One region of the Pseudoalteromonas spongiae UST010723-006 genome, then DNA from elsewhere that is predicted to be linked to it. Evidence: predicted binding sites of a transcription regulator. Region 1 holds the regulator's gene; the other holds the start of a gene.
The links. Region 1 encodes NrdR, which represses ribonucleotide reductase genes. Its sites were predicted from a motif close to AAACACNANATNTNGTGTTT; they were not measured.
Positions count from the first base shown of each region.

Region 2: the regulator NrdR is predicted to act here: its motif matches at 4,365-4,384, upstream of nrdA (class 1a ribonucleoside-diphosphate reductase subunit alpha).

Region 1 covers NZ_CP011039.1:2,219,229-2,227,232, forward strand. The annotation lists gene ribH (6,7-dimethyl-8-ribityllumazine synthase) at 1-363, opposite strand, end outside; gene ribBA (bifunctional 3,4-dihydroxy-2-butanone-4-phosphate synthase/GTP cyclohydrolase II) at 473-1,585, opposite strand; gene PSPO_RS10310 (riboflavin synthase) at 1,610-2,269, opposite strand; gene ribD (bifunctional diaminohydroxyphosphoribosylaminopyrimidine deaminase/5-amino-6-(5-phosphoribosylamino)uracil reductase RibD) at 2,271-3,392, opposite strand; gene nrdR (transcriptional regulator NrdR) at 3,397-3,846, opposite strand; gene glyA (serine hydroxymethyltransferase) at 3,917-5,173, opposite strand; gene PSPO_RS10330 (patatin-like phospholipase family protein) at 5,373-7,550, opposite strand; gene ettA (energy-dependent translational throttle protein EttA) at 7,746-8,004, shown strand, end outside.
Region 2 covers NZ_CP011039.1:1,553,096-1,561,099, forward strand. The annotation lists gene gyrA (DNA gyrase subunit A) at 1-2,571, opposite strand, end outside; gene ubiG (bifunctional 2-polyprenyl-6-hydroxyphenol methylase/3-demethylubiquinol 3-O-methyltransferase UbiG) at 2,726-3,436, shown strand; gene PSPO_RS07340 (HAD family hydrolase) at 3,438-4,112, shown strand; gene nrdA (class 1a ribonucleoside-diphosphate reductase subunit alpha) at 4,514-6,799, shown strand; gene nrdB (class Ia ribonucleoside-diphosphate reductase subunit beta) at 6,864-7,994, shown strand; gene yfaE (class I ribonucleotide reductase maintenance protein YfaE) at 7,994-8,004, shown strand, end outside.

The sequences.
Region 1 (8,004 bases):
GTTTTCAGTTGTTAAAACACCAAACGCTACAGGAATATCGTAGTCTAGCGATACACTTGCTAGGCCTTTATTTGACTCATTAGCAACTAAGTCAAAGTGCGGCGTACCACCACGAATAATCACACCAAGTGAAATGATTGCATCAAATTCTTTCTTTGCTGCGATGCGCTTAGCTGCTAGAGGAAGCTCTACAGCACCCGGCACATAAACAACGGTAATATCGTCGTCATTTACATCACCAATACGCTTTAAGGTATCAACTGCACCATCAAGTAAGCTTTTACCAATGAAATCGTTAAAGCGAGAAATAACGATAGCAAACTTTTTCCCTTGAGCGTTTAATTTACCTTCAATCACTTTCATTTTATGCCCTTCTCTTTGGCTAATTCATTTATCGCGCAATCGCAAAGGCGCGAATTTTATCATACTAAATTAAATTTTTTTAGGCTTATTTTTAGGCTTGTGGTTGAGCCTATTGCGGCTCAACGTATTCCACTACTTCTAAGCCAAAACCTGAAATCGCATGGTACTTCTTCGGCATGCTCATTAAGCGCATTTTATGAATGCCTAAATCAGCCAAAATTTGTGAGCCTACGCCTACGGTGCGCGATGTACCTTGGAACTTTCGCACGCTCGGGCTTTCGCCTTTGTCTTGTGCTTCAAACGCTTTAAACAGGTGTTCAAGTTCTTCTGGGTTTTCGTGTTTCGCTAAAATAACTAATACACCGTTATTTTCAGCGATGTACTTCATCGCACCTGACAGTGTCCAGCTGCGATCGGATGCGCGATCTGACAATAAAATATCGTTAAACGTACTTTGTAAGTGAACACGTACTAAGGTTGCGTCATCTTCTTTTACATCACCTTTTTTCATTGCGTAATGAAGTTGACCGTCAATTGTGTCTTTATAGGTCACAAGGTCAAACTCACCGTGTTCAGTTGGCAATTTACATTCTGCTACACGTTCAATAGTGGCTTCATTTAAGTTGCGGTATTCAATTAAATCCGCAATGGTACCCATTTTTAAACCGTGCTCTTTAGCAAAAATTTCTAAGTCTGGACGGCGCGCCATGGTGCCATCTGGATTGAGTATTTCAACGATCACTGAAGATGGCTCGCAGCCTGCTAAGCGCGCTAAATCACAACCGGCTTCTGTGTGTCCTGCACGAGTCAATACACCACCCGGTTGCGCCATAATTGGAAAAATGTGACCTGGCTGTACGATATCTTCAGGTACCGCACCCTTTGCCACTGCAGCTTGTACTGTGCGTGCACGGTCTGCTGCTGAAATACCCGTTGTTACACCCTTTGCCGCTTCAATCGACATGGTAAAATTGGTAGAAAACTGTGCGCCGTTATTGCTTACCATTAGTGGTAAGTTAAGTTGCTGGCAACGCTCTTGTGTTAGCGTTAAACAAATCAAACCACGGCCATGTGTCGCCATAAAGTTAATTGCATCGGCACTGATGTGCTCAGATGCCATAATTAAGTCGCCTTCATTTTCACGGTCTTCGTCATCCATCAGAATGACCATTTTGCCTAGACGGATATCTTCAATAATTTCTGCTGCAGTGTGTAAGCCCATTTTGTTACCTTTGCTTGCGACTGGTTATCGATTCATAAAGCCAGCTTGCGCTAGAAGCTCATGAGTGAGAGAACTGGTTGGTTTTGCATCTTGCTGTGGCATCATTAAACGCTCCAAATAACGTGCGAGCTGATCCACTTCTAAATTCACTTTGCTACCTACTTTAAAGCCACTAATCGTGGTTTCGCCTGCTGTGTGCGGCACAATGGTTAGCTTAAATTCGTTGTCGTTTATTTCGTTTACCGTAAGGCTAATGCCATCAATGCAAACCGAGCCTTTATACGGGATATACTTGAGTAATTGCGCTGGTGCACAAAGCCAATAATCGGTTGCACGGGCATTGGCTTCAATACGGGTTACGGTTGCAATGCCGTCTATATGCCCAGAAACTAAATGACCGCCTAAACGCGATTGTGGCATTAACGCTTTTTCAAGGTTAACGGTTTGCCCAACTTGGTAGCTTTCAAAGTTGGTTAACGATAGGGTTTCTTTTGATACATCGGCTACATAGCCGTGGCCTGTTAAAGCAATAACCGTTAGACATACGCCATTGGTTGCAATGCTGTCACCTAATTTAACATCAGCCAAATCAAGTTTGCCTGAGTTAATGGTAACGCGCATGTCGCCAGCAATCATTTCAATTGCCGCAACGTTTCCGGTTGCTTCTATAATGCCTGTAAACATATTAATTTCTTTTTACTAATGCATGTAGACAGATATCCTGTCCAACTTGCTTGAGTGTGTTTATTTCAAGTTCAGGGACTTGAGACATGGTTGTAAATGTTGGCAAGTTAATCAAGCTCTTACTACTGTGCCCCATCAATTTAGGCGCCATAAACAGAACAAGTTCATCGACCAGCTGCTGTTCAAACATTTTACCTGCCAAGGTTGCGCCCGCTTCTAACAGTACTAAGTTAACGCCGCGCTCGGCTAATAATAACAATAAAGCGCGTAAATCTACTTTGCTATTGTTTTGCTCAACCACTACTTGTTCAACAAAATGCGGCCAAGTGTGCGATTTATCAAGTGTTGTACGTGCAATAATTATTTTAGATGGTTGCTGAAATAACGCGAGATCCGGCGTTAGTCGATTTTGCGAATCAATAATCACGCGGATTGGCTGGCGAGTACTGTGTTTTGCATCAGTATCTGTCAATTCATCAGGGCGGACATTTAATTTCGCATTATCGACAATAACGGTATCTGCCCCTGACAGTACCGCACAACTTTCTGCCCGTAAATCTTGCACTGCGCGGCGCGATTCACTACTGGTAATCCATTTACTTTCACCATTTTCAAGTGCCGTTTTGCCATCAAGGCTTGCCGCTAATTTACAGCGTACAAAAGGCAAGTTGGTGCGCATGCGTTTTAAAAAGCCCAAATTGAGTGCTTCGGCTTCATCGTTTAATAAGCCAAAATCGGTTTCGATTCCGGCATCTTCGAGCATTTTTAAACCGCGACCTGCGACTTCTGGGTTTGGATCCACCATAGCAGCGACAACTCGGCTAACGCCTGCTTTAATTAGGCCTTCAGCACATGGCGGCGTGCGACCATAATGCGAACACGGTTCTAGCGTGACGTACGCGGTTGCCCCTTTAGCATTGTCACCTGCCATTTTCAGTGCATGCACTTCGGCATGAGGACCACCTGCTTGAATATGAAAGCCTTCACCGATGATTTGATTATCTTTAACTAAAACGCAACCTACGTTGGGGTTAGGCGTGGTGGTAAATCGACCGCGTTTAGCAAGCTCGATAGCGCGCGCCATATATTTGTGATCACATTCAGAAAAGCGATTGTTGTGCATCAGATTACTCACCTAAGCGTGCGATTTCTTCGCCAAATTCTTTAATGTCTTCAAATGAGCGGTAAACAGATGCAAAACGTACGTAAGCAACTTTATCGAGTTTTTTCAGCGCTTCCATAATAAATTCGCCGACCGTTTTACTGTCAACTTCGCGCTCACCTGTTGCACGCAATTGCGATTTAATTTGGTGTACTACTTCTTCTACTTGTTCTGTACTGACAGGGCGTTTTTCTAGCGCACGATGCAAACCATTGCGAAGTTTATCTTCATTAAACGGTTCTCGGCTGCCGTCTTGCTTGATTACGCGTGGCATAACAAGCTCAGCACCTTCAAAGGTAGTAAAACGTTCGTGACATTCATTACATTCGCGACGGCGGCGAACCTGATGACCACCACCTACTAAGCGTGAATCGATAACTTTGGTGTCATTGGCTGTACAAAAAGGACAATGCATAAACAACTCTCGAAAGAAAAAAGGCCGCAAAAAAGCGGCCTTATCATATCATGTTAACAATGAGAAAACATTATGCGTAAACAGGGTGTTTCGCACAAATTGCTTTTACTTTCTCACGTACTTCATCTTGTACTTTTGTATCTTCGATGTTGTCTAGCACATCACAGATCCAGCCAGTTAACTCTTTTGCTTCTGCTTCTTTAAAACCACGACGCGTGATTGCAGGAGAACCGATACGCAGACCAGACGTTACAAACGGAGAACGTGGGTCGTTTGGTACTGAGTTTTTGTTAACTGTAATGTAAGCATTACCAAGTGCTGCGTCCGCATCTTTACCTGTGATATCTTTGTTGATTAAATCAAGTAAGAATAGGTGGTTGTCTGTTTTACCAGAAACAACGTCGTAACCACGTGCTTTAAATACTTCAACCATAGCTTGCGCATTCTTAACAACTTGTGTTTGGTATGCTTTGAACTCTGGCTCTAGTGCTTCTTTAAATGCAACCGCTTTAGCAGCGATTACGTGACATAAAGGACCACCTTGACCACCTGGGAATACCGCAGAGTTTAACTTTTTGTAAATCTCTTCGTCACCACAGTTAGACACGATTAAGCCACCACGAGGACCCGCTAGTGTTTTGTGTGTTGTTGTCGTAACCACGTGTGCAAATGGCACTGGGCTTGGGTATACGCCTGCAGCAACAAGGCCAGCAACGTGTGCCATATCAACTAGAAGGTAAGCACCTACTTTGTCTGCGATTTCACGGAATTTAGCCCAATCAACAATACCTGAGTATGCTGAGAAACCACCGATAATCATTTTAGGCTTGTGCTCTAGTGCTAGCGCTTCAACTTGTGCGTAGTCGATTTCGCCAGTTTCTTCGTTTAGGCCGTACTGAACTGCGTTGTACGTTTTACCTGAGAAGTTTACGTGTGAACCGTGAGTTAGGTGACCGCCGTGTGCAAGGCTCATACCTAAAACTGTGTCGCCCGGCTGAAGTAACGCTTGGAATACTGCCGCGTTTGCTTGCGAACCCGCGTGCGGTTGCACGTTTGCGTAATCTGTACCGAATAATTCGTTAGCGCGATCAATTGCTAATTGCTCAACAACATCAACGTGCTCACAACCACCGTAGTAACGCTTGTAAGGGTAACCTTCCGCGTATTTGTTAGTTAACTGAGAACCTTGTGCTTCAAGTACACGCGGGCTACAGTAGTTTTCAGACGCGATAAGTTCGATGTGCTCTTCTTGACGCTGCTTTTCTTTTTCCATTGCGCCAAATAGTTCTGGATCAAAATCCGAGATATTCATGCTACGTTCTAACATGGTTACTCCTAAATAGAAGATGGTTGTGGGATAAAGGGCGTATTGTACGCTTAAAAAGCGCCCTTGCCTACTTTGTATATGTGAAGTTATTTAAACAGGGATTGAAAATTTTTCACAGTGTATTTTTAATGATATTTTTAAATCGAAATATAAATATTTAAAATACAACACAAACCATCCATTAAATTTAATTATGCAACTACCAGTGTTTGCCTAATGATACAAAAAAGCTGGATTCGCCATCGTCGGTTGCGCCAAAACCAAATGCAGCTGGGCCAAAGCGTGTATCGGTGCCAACAAACAAGCTGCTGGCAAAAATAAGCTCAGATAAATCGACGCTTTGTTGAATATCCCACACATTACCTACTTCAGCACTCACACCAAGGTAAAGTGGCATGCTGGTCATATTAAGCATATCGCGTCCTAAATCGTATTGATAAATCACTGCGCCAAACGTTTTTTTAGGACCGTTTAACACGTTTTTGCCATAACCTGATAAGTTTAAAAAACCACCCAAGCGCTCAGTATTAACGGTAAATGTACCGTCTGATTCATAACTGGTATACGATGCTGTGCCAACTAAGCCGTGGTGGCGAATAGAAAAAGCGCCGCGCCAATCAATTTTGTATTTACTGGCATAGCGACTGTCGATTGGGTCCAGGCGATCATCGTACGCTTCTTTAAAACGCCCATAATAAACACGTAGTCGATTACCTTGGGTTGGAAAACTAATGCTATCTAAGGTGTCATACATCAAACTGCTGTAAAACCCCGTTTGATCAAAGGGGAATTTATCATTTATCAATGATTTTTGTTCAAGTTCGCCTACATCACGTATTGTGCCAAACTCAAATCGCCAAAAATTATTAATGTTGTAACCGAGCGCCAAATTACCACGTAGGTGATTCTTTTCTAAATCAAAGTACGCTTGCGTTACCGTTTGTAGCTTGTATCTGTCTTTGATAAACGCGAGGCGAGCACTCGCATAATAGTCATCTTCTGCGTTTAGTGGTTGATAAAATTCGGTCGCGATATACTCTTCAAAACCAAGCGAGATCTCATTGCGCCAAAGCCCTCCATAGCGATTAATATTGCCGCGCGTAAACGCCATATCAATTGAGAGCACCGAGTTTACTGTCACGTCACTTTGATAATTAGCGCCAAAATCTAAATAGTTTGGCCCCCACGATTTACCAATTGTTTTTAATACCAACACTCGCCCTTGCTCGGTATCTTTAAACTCGGTTTCAACACGCTCAAATTCATTGAGCGCATAAACGCGATTTACCGCCTGCTGCACATCATGCTCTGACGGAGTGTCTCCTGGGTTAATCGAAAAGTGTTTGAGTATCAATTTATTATTTACATCTGACAAATTATCCAACGAAATCGCAAGTACTGGGTTATAAATTGGCTGAAACCACACTTGGCTGCGCTCGCGCTTAGCGACTTGATACGCCTCAAATGCACTCGGTGAAATAGCTAAGGATTGCAGTTTTGGTTCTGCGATTTTTGCAGCGGCAAGGCCGCGCACTAACGACTCTTCTAAATCAGCCCAGTCGGTGGTGCTTAAGTCATCAATGTCGGGGCGAATATAAATATCTTTTTCACTTAGCAAACGTTTTTGCCATTGTGTTGAGGCATTGGTCAAAATGGTAGAAAGTTGGCCAAGTACTTCCATGGTTGATGTGAACTCATTCGACTGAGCAAGTGATGCACCTATATCTACGGCTATAACGATATCTGCGCCCATCTCTTTTACTACGTCAACCGGCAAATTATTGGCGATGCCACCATCAACCAGCAAGCGACCATCAATTTCGGTCGGCTGCACAGCCCCGGGTACCGAGGCCGAAGCTTGCATTGCTTCAGCAATACTACCAGATGAAATTACCACGGCTTCACTGGTCGATAAATCGGTCGCAATTGCGCGATACGGGATTGCCAGCTGGTCAAAATCATCAAACAAATGCACTGAACGCGTTGAGTTTCGCAATAAACGACTCATACTTTGCCCGACAAGCAAACCTTTAGATGAGCGCAATGCACCGTCACGAATACCAAAATTCAGTTGTAGATTATATTTATCGCGTAACTCTTTATCGCGATAGCGTAATACTTCTCTTGGAATATCATCTGAATAACCTTGGTTCCAATCTTCATTAAGCATAAATTTTTCAATTTCACTTGCTGAATATCCCAAGGCATACATACCTGCAACATAAGCACCAATGCTAGTACCGGCGATATAATCGATTTTTACATTATTCGCTTCAAGTACCTTTAACACGCCAATGTGCGCGCCGCCTTTGGCGCCGCCACCACCGAGCACTAAACCTATTTTTGGCTGATTCGATGCACTTAGTTCAAAACTCATCAATATTGAACAAAATAAAAGATAAAGAGAGGTTTTATTTAGCGCCGGCATAGGTAAGCAATTACTATTATTTTTATGTGACTTTACCTTAACTTAACAGAATGACATTTTAAATCTACTACGACATTGAATGCCCCCATTTATCACACTACAATATGCAGCAATTACATTATTAAAATCACTATAGGATTATTCATGCCTTTACCGGATAAGTTTATCTACACGATGCATCGTGTAAGTAAAGTAGTGCCGCCAAAGCGTACTATTTTAAAAGATATCTCGCTTTCATTTTTCCCTGGCGCAAAAATTGGTGTGCTTGGTTTAAACGGTGCAGGTAAATCTACCTTGCTTCGTATTATGGCGGGCGTTGACACTGAGTTTGAAGGTGAAGCGCGCGCGTTCCCTGATACAAAAATTGGTTACTTACCACAGGAACCTGTACTAGACGAAAACA
Region 2 (8,004 bases), 670 kb from region 1:
TAAACCAACAACTTGTTCGTCATCAGCTGTACGAATTAAAATAACACCTTGTGTATTACGACCAACGGTAGATACTTCATTAACACGGGTGCGTACTAATGTGCCTTTGTTAGAGATAATCATGATTTCATCATTATCTTCAACTTGCACCGCGCCAACTACTTTACCATTACGCTCAGATACTTTAATCGACACAACACCTTGTGTTGCGCGGCTCTTCGCTGGGTAATCTTCAAGTAGTGTACGTTTACCGTAGCCATTTTCAGTGATGGTCAATACCGGACCATCATTCTTAGGTACAATAAGTGACACAACTTTCACGTCATCTGGCATCTTAATACCGCGTACACCTGTCGCTGTGCGGCCCATTGGGCGTAACGCTAGTAATTCTTCACCTGTTTCTGGGTCAAGTTTCACTTCACCTGATTCTGAATCACGTTGCTTTTCGTTGAAGCGTACTACTTTACCGTGGTCAGTGAACAGCATGATGTCGTTTGTGCCGTCGGTGATATCTGCACCAATCAAGCTATCGCCTTCGTTTAGGTTGATTGCGATGATGCCCGAAGCACGCTGGCGACTATATGCCTTAAGTGGTGTTTTCTTAACTGTACCGTTCGCTGTGGCCATTAATACATACTTATCTTCTTCATACTCGCGTACTGGTAAGATAGTGGTAATACGCTCATCAGCTTCAAGTGGTAGTAAGTTAACAATTGGCTTGCCACGCGCCGCGCGACTCGCTAATGGTAACTGATACACTTTCAGCCAATATAAACGACCTGACGTAGAGAAACATAAAATAGTGTCGTGGGTGTTTGCAACTAATAGACGTTCAATAAAGTCTTCATCTTTCATCTTAGTTGCAGACTTACCTTTACCGCCACGACGCTGCGCTTCGTAATCAGAAAGCGGTTGATACTTAACATAACCTTCGTGTGACAGTGTTACCACAACGTCTTCTTCAGTGATTAAGTCTTCAAGACTAATATCGTGCGCAGCTGCAGTAATTTCAGTGCGACGCTCATCGCCGAAGTTTTCTTTAATTTCAACTAGCTCTTCACGAATAACTTCCATTAAACGCTCAGGAGTTGAAAGGATATAAAGTAGCTCAGCGATTAGATCTAATAGCTCTTTATATTCATTTAAGATTTTCTCGTGTTCTAAACCTGTTAGTTTATGTAAACGAAGGTCTAGAATTGCATTCGCTTGTGCTTCTGACAAGTTGTATTGACCATCGCGAATACCTAAATCTGGTGCAAGCCATTCAGGGCGAGCAACGTCGTCTTCACCTGCTTTTTCTAGCATGCCTTTAACGTTACCAAGTTCCCAGCTACGAGAAAGTAAGGCTACTTTTGCTTCTTCACGAGTTTGCGAACGACGAATAACCTCGATAATAGGATCGATATTCGCAAGCGCGATTGCTAAACCTTCAAGGGTATGTGCTCTGTCACGTGCTTTACGTAAGTCAAATACCGTACGGCGCGTTACTACTTCGCGACGGTGCGTAACAAACGCTTCAAGCATTTCTTTTAGGTTAAGTAGTTTAGGTTGACCATTATCTAGCGCAACCATGTTCATACCAAACACTGTTTGCATTTGTGTTTGTGCATACAGGTTGTTTAGAACAACTTCGCCTACTTCACCACGTTTAATTTCGATAACAATGCGCATACCGTCTTTATCAGACTCATCACGCAGTGCACTGATGCCCTCAATTTTCTTGTCTTTAACAAGTTCAGCAATCTTTTCAATTAAACGTGCTTTGTTAACTTGGTACGGGATTTCGTGAACAATAATTGTTTCTTTACCCGTTTTTTCGTTAACTTGAACTTCTGCTTTGGCGCGGATATAAACTTTACCACGGCCTGTTTTATACGCTTGCTCGATACCTTTTTTGCCGCTGATAATACCCGCTGTTGGGAAATCAGGGCCTGGGATATAATCGATAAGCTCTTCAATTTGTATTTCAGGGTTTTCAATAACCGCTAAACAGCCGTTAATTACCTCAGATAAATTGTGTGGCGGAATGTTAGTCGCCATACCTACCGCGATACCCGATGCACCGTTTACTAACAAGTTAGGAACTCGTGTTGGTAGTACCGCTGGGATTTTTTCCGTACCATCATAGTTATCAACGTAATCAACCGTTTCTTTTTCAAGATCCGCTAATAATTGATGGGCCATTTTAGCCATACGTACTTCGGTATAACGCATCGCAGCAGCGCTGTCGCCGTCTACCGAACCGAAGTTACCTTGACCATCAACTAATAAATAACGAAGTGAGAACGGCTGAGCCATACGTACAATCGTATCGTAAACCGCGCTATCACCATGTGGGTGATATTTACCGATTACGTCACCTACAACACGTGCAGACTTTTTATAAGGTTTGTTCCAATCATTATTGAGTTCATTCATTGCGAAAAGTACGCGGCGATGAACTGGTTTTAAACCATCTCGTACATCAGGAAGCGCACGTCCTACAATTACGCTCATGGCATAATCGAGGTATGAATTTTTTAATTCATCTTCAATATTGATTGGAAGGATTTCATTGGCGAGATCTGTCATCCGATTTCTCTTCCTTCAATCGTGTATTAATTCAGTTATTATTTTTATAACCAAAGCATGCTAACACAAAAAATCATTATTTACAGGTTGTAAGCGGTAGTCTTTTTATAAAAAATCCCTTTATAATGCCCTCAAATCACTCTGGATGCTTTTTATGACCGTTCAACAAAATGTAGATGCAAGTGAAATTGCAAAATTTGAAGCCATGGCCGACCGTTGGTGGGACCTTAATGGTGAATTTAAACCGCTACACGAAATAAACCCGCTTCGTTTAGACTTTATTAACTTATATAGCCAAGGCATTTTCTCAAAAAATGTATTAGATGTTGGCTGCGGTGGCGGTATATTAGCTGAAAGCATGGCTAAACTAGGCGCGCATGTGACGGGCATTGATATGGGTGAAGAGCCCTTAAATGTTGCTAAATTACATGCATTAGAAGTGGGCGTTTCCCTTAACTATGAAAAAGTGACCGCTGAAGCGTTTGCCGAGCAAAACCCTCAGCAATTTGATGTTGTTACGTGTATGGAAATGCTTGAGCATGTACCGGACCCTGAATCGGTAATCGCATCATTAGCAACATTGGTGAAGCCTGGTGGTCATGTGTTTATGTCAACGCTTAATAAAACACTTAAAGGGTATTTATTTGCCATTGTCGGTGCCGAGCACTTACTTAAGATTGTGCCAAAAGGCACACACGACCACGACAAATTCATCAAGCCTGCAACTTTGATTAATTGGGCTGAAAAATACGGCCTTAAAGCGCGCATTATGAAAGGGTTAAGTTACAATCCGCTTGGTCAAACGTATAGTTTAACCAACGATGTGTCAGTTAACTATATGATCCATTTCGAAAAGTTAGCATAAAATGTATCAAGCAGTATTGTTTGATTTAGATGGCACCTTAATCGACAGTGCGGATGATTTAGGTGCTGCGCTTAACTTTGTGTTGGCCAAACATAATAAACCGACGGTAAGTGCAGAAACATATCGTACGCAGGCCTCTAACGGTACGCTTGCATTACTCAAACTTGGTTTTGGTGATGAATGGCGACATTTCTCAAACGACGAACAAACACATTTAAAAGAAGCGTTTCTTACTTATTACGCGAACAATTTATGGTGTAAAAGCCGTTTTTACCAAGGTATTGTGCCACTAATTACGTTTTTAGATGAGCACGCAGTTCCTTGGTCGATTGTGACAAATAAACCAAAGCACTTAACTAACCCCCTTGTTGCGCAAATCACACAATTTGCAAACTGCAAAAATATTGTATCGGGTGACACACTTGAGCGGGCCAAGCCCTACCCTGATCCTTTGCTTTACAGCTGTGAATTAATGAAGGTTGATCCTAGGTGTTGCATCTATGTCGGTGACGATGAGCGCGATATCATTGCTGGCAAATCTGCGGGGATGAAAACAGCTTCGGCGCTTTGGGGATATTTAAATGGCAACCCTGTTTCAAGCTGGCAATCTGACTTTAGCTTTACCAACGCCTGCTCACTGCTTAACCATATATCTAGTTACTATGGTAAAAAATAACCACTAGATATAGTGGTTATTTTAATCTCGGACCCAAAAACAATACCTTGTGAATTTGCAACAAATAAATTTTAAATATTTTTTTTTATCGTATTTTTTTCGTTGTTTTTTCACATAGACTAAACACACTTTACTTAACAAGTTAGTGGATGCTAACAGACTAGTTAGTAAAAAATTGATCACAAATTATCTCGCTTTTCTAGGCCTTGAAAAAAGACGCATACCCCTCTATCTTGTGATCATCTGTGATGGCGACACCATATCTAGTAGCTAAGCGAAAAACGAGCACTAGTGGTAATTTCGCCTGAGCCGTGCGCTTAAATAATAGGACAAAAGTCCAGTTTAATATTTCGACATAATAAAAATTTTTTGCTCGTTTGAAGGAAATTGCAGGCATAACTATGAACCAAGAGCTTTCAGTCAGTAAACGTGACGGTCGCAAGGAACCGCTTGACCTAGACAAAATTCACCGCGTTATTGCATGGGCAGCAGAAGGCCTAAATAACGTATCTGTATCGCAAGTAGAACTAAAATCACACATTCAGTTTTACGACGGTATCCGTACAGAAGATATTCACGAAACCATTATCAAAGCTGCTGCTGATCTAATTTCGAAAGAAACACCAGATTATCAGTACCTTGCTGCGCGTTTGGCAATTTTCCATTTGCGTAAGAAAGCCTATGGTAAATTTGAGCCACCGAAACTATATGATCATATGGTTAAGATGGTTGAAATGAACAAGTATGATCCACATCTACTTGCCGACTATAGCCTGCAGGAAATCGAAGAGCTTGACGCATATATTGATCATTCTCGTGATCTTACCTTCAGCTATGCTGCCGTTAAGCAGTTAGAAGGTAAATACCTTGTGCAAAACCGTGTTACCGGTGAGATTTATGAAAGCGCGCAGTTCCTTTATATTTTAGTTGCAGCATGTTTATTCTCAAAATATCCGAAAGACACGCGTTTAGACTATGTAAAACGTTTTTATGACGCGACATCGACGTTTAAGATCTCATTACCAACGCCAATTATGGCGGGTGTGCGTACCCCTACACGTCAATTCAGTTCATGCGTACTGATTGAATGTGACGATAGTCTAGATTCAATTAATGCAACGTCATCGTCGATTGTAAAATACGTAAGCCAACGTGCTGGTATTGGTATTAATGCTGGTCGAATTCGCGCATTAGGTAGCCCAATTCGCAGCGGTGAAGCATTCCACACTGGCTGTATTCCTTTCTACAAGCACTTCCAAACGGCAGTTAAAAGCTGTTCACAAGGCGGTGTACGTGGTGGCGCGGCAACCCTATTCTACCCGTTATGGCACTTAGAAGTTGAAAACCTACTGGTGCTTAAAAACAACCGTGGTGTTGATGACAACCGTGTTCGTCACTTAGATTACGGCGTTCAGTTTAACAAAGTAATGTATTCGCGTTTAATTAAAGACGATTACATCACGCTGTTTAGCCCGTCAGATGTGCCTGGTCTTTACGATGCATTCTTTGAAGATCAAGATGAGTTCGAGCGCTTATACGTACAATACGAACAAGATGAATCAATTCGTAAAAAACGTATTAAAGCGATTGAATTATTCTCTATGTTTGCCCAAGAGCGTGCAAGCACAGGTCGTATTTACCTACAAAACGTAGACCACACAAATACACATAGCCCGTTTGATTCAAAAGTAGCACCAATTCGTCAGTCTAACTTGTGTTTAGAAATTGCGCTTCCTACTAAGCCGTTAAAACACGTAATGGACGAAGAAGGTGAAATTGCACTGTGTACGCTTTCTGCGTTCAACCTAGGTGCGATTAAATCACTTGATGAATTAGACGAATTAGCAGAACTTGCTGTACGTGCACTAGATAACTTACTAGATTATCAAGATTACCCTGTACCGGCTGCATATAACGCAACTATGGGTCGTCGTACGTTAGGTATTGGTGTAATTAACTACGCTTATTACCTTGCGAAAAACGGTGTTAAGTATTCAGACGGTTCAGCAAACGCGTTAACTCACCGTACATTTGAGGCAATTCAATATTACTTAATGAAAGCGTCAAATGAACTTGCTAAAGAAAAAGGCGCATGTCCTAAGTTTAACGAAACAACGTACGCAAAAGGCATTATGCCAATTGATACCTACAAGAAAGATCTTGATGCGGTATGTAATGAGCAATTGCACCTTGATTGGGATGGCCTACGTGACAGCATTGTTAAACACGGTATGCGTAACTCAACGTTATCTGCGTTAATGCCGTCAGAAACGTCATCGCAAATCTCTAACGCAACCAATGGTATTGAGCCACCGCGTGGACACATCAGTGTTAAAGCGAGTAAAGACGGTATCTTAAAGCAAGTAGTACCAGAGTACGAGCGCTTGCAAGATGCGTACGAGTTACTTTGGGATATTCCAAGCAACGATGGTTACTTGCAATTGGTGGGTATTATGCAGAAATTTATCGACCAAACCATTTCTGCTAACACAAATTATGATCCAAATAAGTTTGAAGGCGGTAAAGTTCCAATGAAGCTATTGCTTAAGGATTTACTAACTGCATACAAACTTGGTGTTAAAACACTTTACTACCACAACACCCGTGATGGTGCATCGGATTCTCAGGACGAGCTTAAGCCAGAGCCTGAAGATGATGGCTGTGCAGGCGGCGCGTGTAAGATCTAAATCCCAGCGGGCAAAGTATACACTCTTTGCCCGCTAGTTTGTTTTCTCTAGAGTTAATAATAATATGTCGTATTCAACATTTAGTCGCGAGCATAATGACCAACTAAAAGAACCAATGTTCTTTGGACAAACTGTTAATGTTTCGCGCTATGATCAACAAAAGCATCCTATTTTTGAAAAGCTAATTGAAAAGCAACTTTCGTTCTTCTGGCGTCCTGAAGAAGTTGACGTAAGCAAAGACCGCATCGACTTCGAGGGTTTACCAGAGCACGAAAAGCACATTTTCTTGAGTAACTTAAAATACCAAACACTACTTGATAGTGTACAAGGTCGTTCACCAAATGTTGCGTTACTCCCTATCGTATCAATTCCAGAACTTGAAACTTGGATTGAAACGTGGGCGTTCAGTGAAACAATTCACAGCCGTTCGTACACCCACATTATTCGCAATGTAACAAAACAGCCAGAACTGATTTTTGACGACATTGTTACCAATGAAAAAATTGCAGAGCGCGCAGAAGAAGTGACGCGTTACTATGATGAACTAATCAGCTTAACGACGATTTACAACGAATACGGTGAAGGCAAACACCAAATTAACGGTGAAGAAGTAAAGATCAATCTATTCGATCTTAAAAAGAAACTGTATCTTTGCATCATGTCAGTAAACATTTTAGAAGCAATCCGCTTCTATGTTAGTTTTGCTTGCTCGTTTGCGTTTGCAGAACGTGAATTGATGGAAGGTAATGCGAAAATCATCAAGCTTATCGCACGTGATGAAGCGCTTCACTTATCGGGCACACAGCACATTCTAAACATTATGCAAGAAGGTGATGACGACCCTGAAATGGCCATTGTTGCAGCGCAATGCCGCGAAGAATCGATTGCAATGTTCACCAAGGCAGCAGAGCAAGAAAAAGAATGGGCAGAATACTTATTCAAAGACGGCTCAATGATTGGCTTAAACAAAGACATTCTTTGCCAGTATGTTGAATACATTACAAATGTACGTATGGCAGCCGTTGGTTTACCAACTGTATTTGAAACCAGCTCAAACCCAATTCCTTGGATCAACGCGTGGTTAGTTTCAGATAACGTACAGGTAGCACCACAAGAAGCTGAAATTAGTTCTTACCTTGTCGGTCAAATTGATTCAGAAGTAAATGCTTCTGACTTTGGTGACTTTGATCTTTGATGAGCAAAGT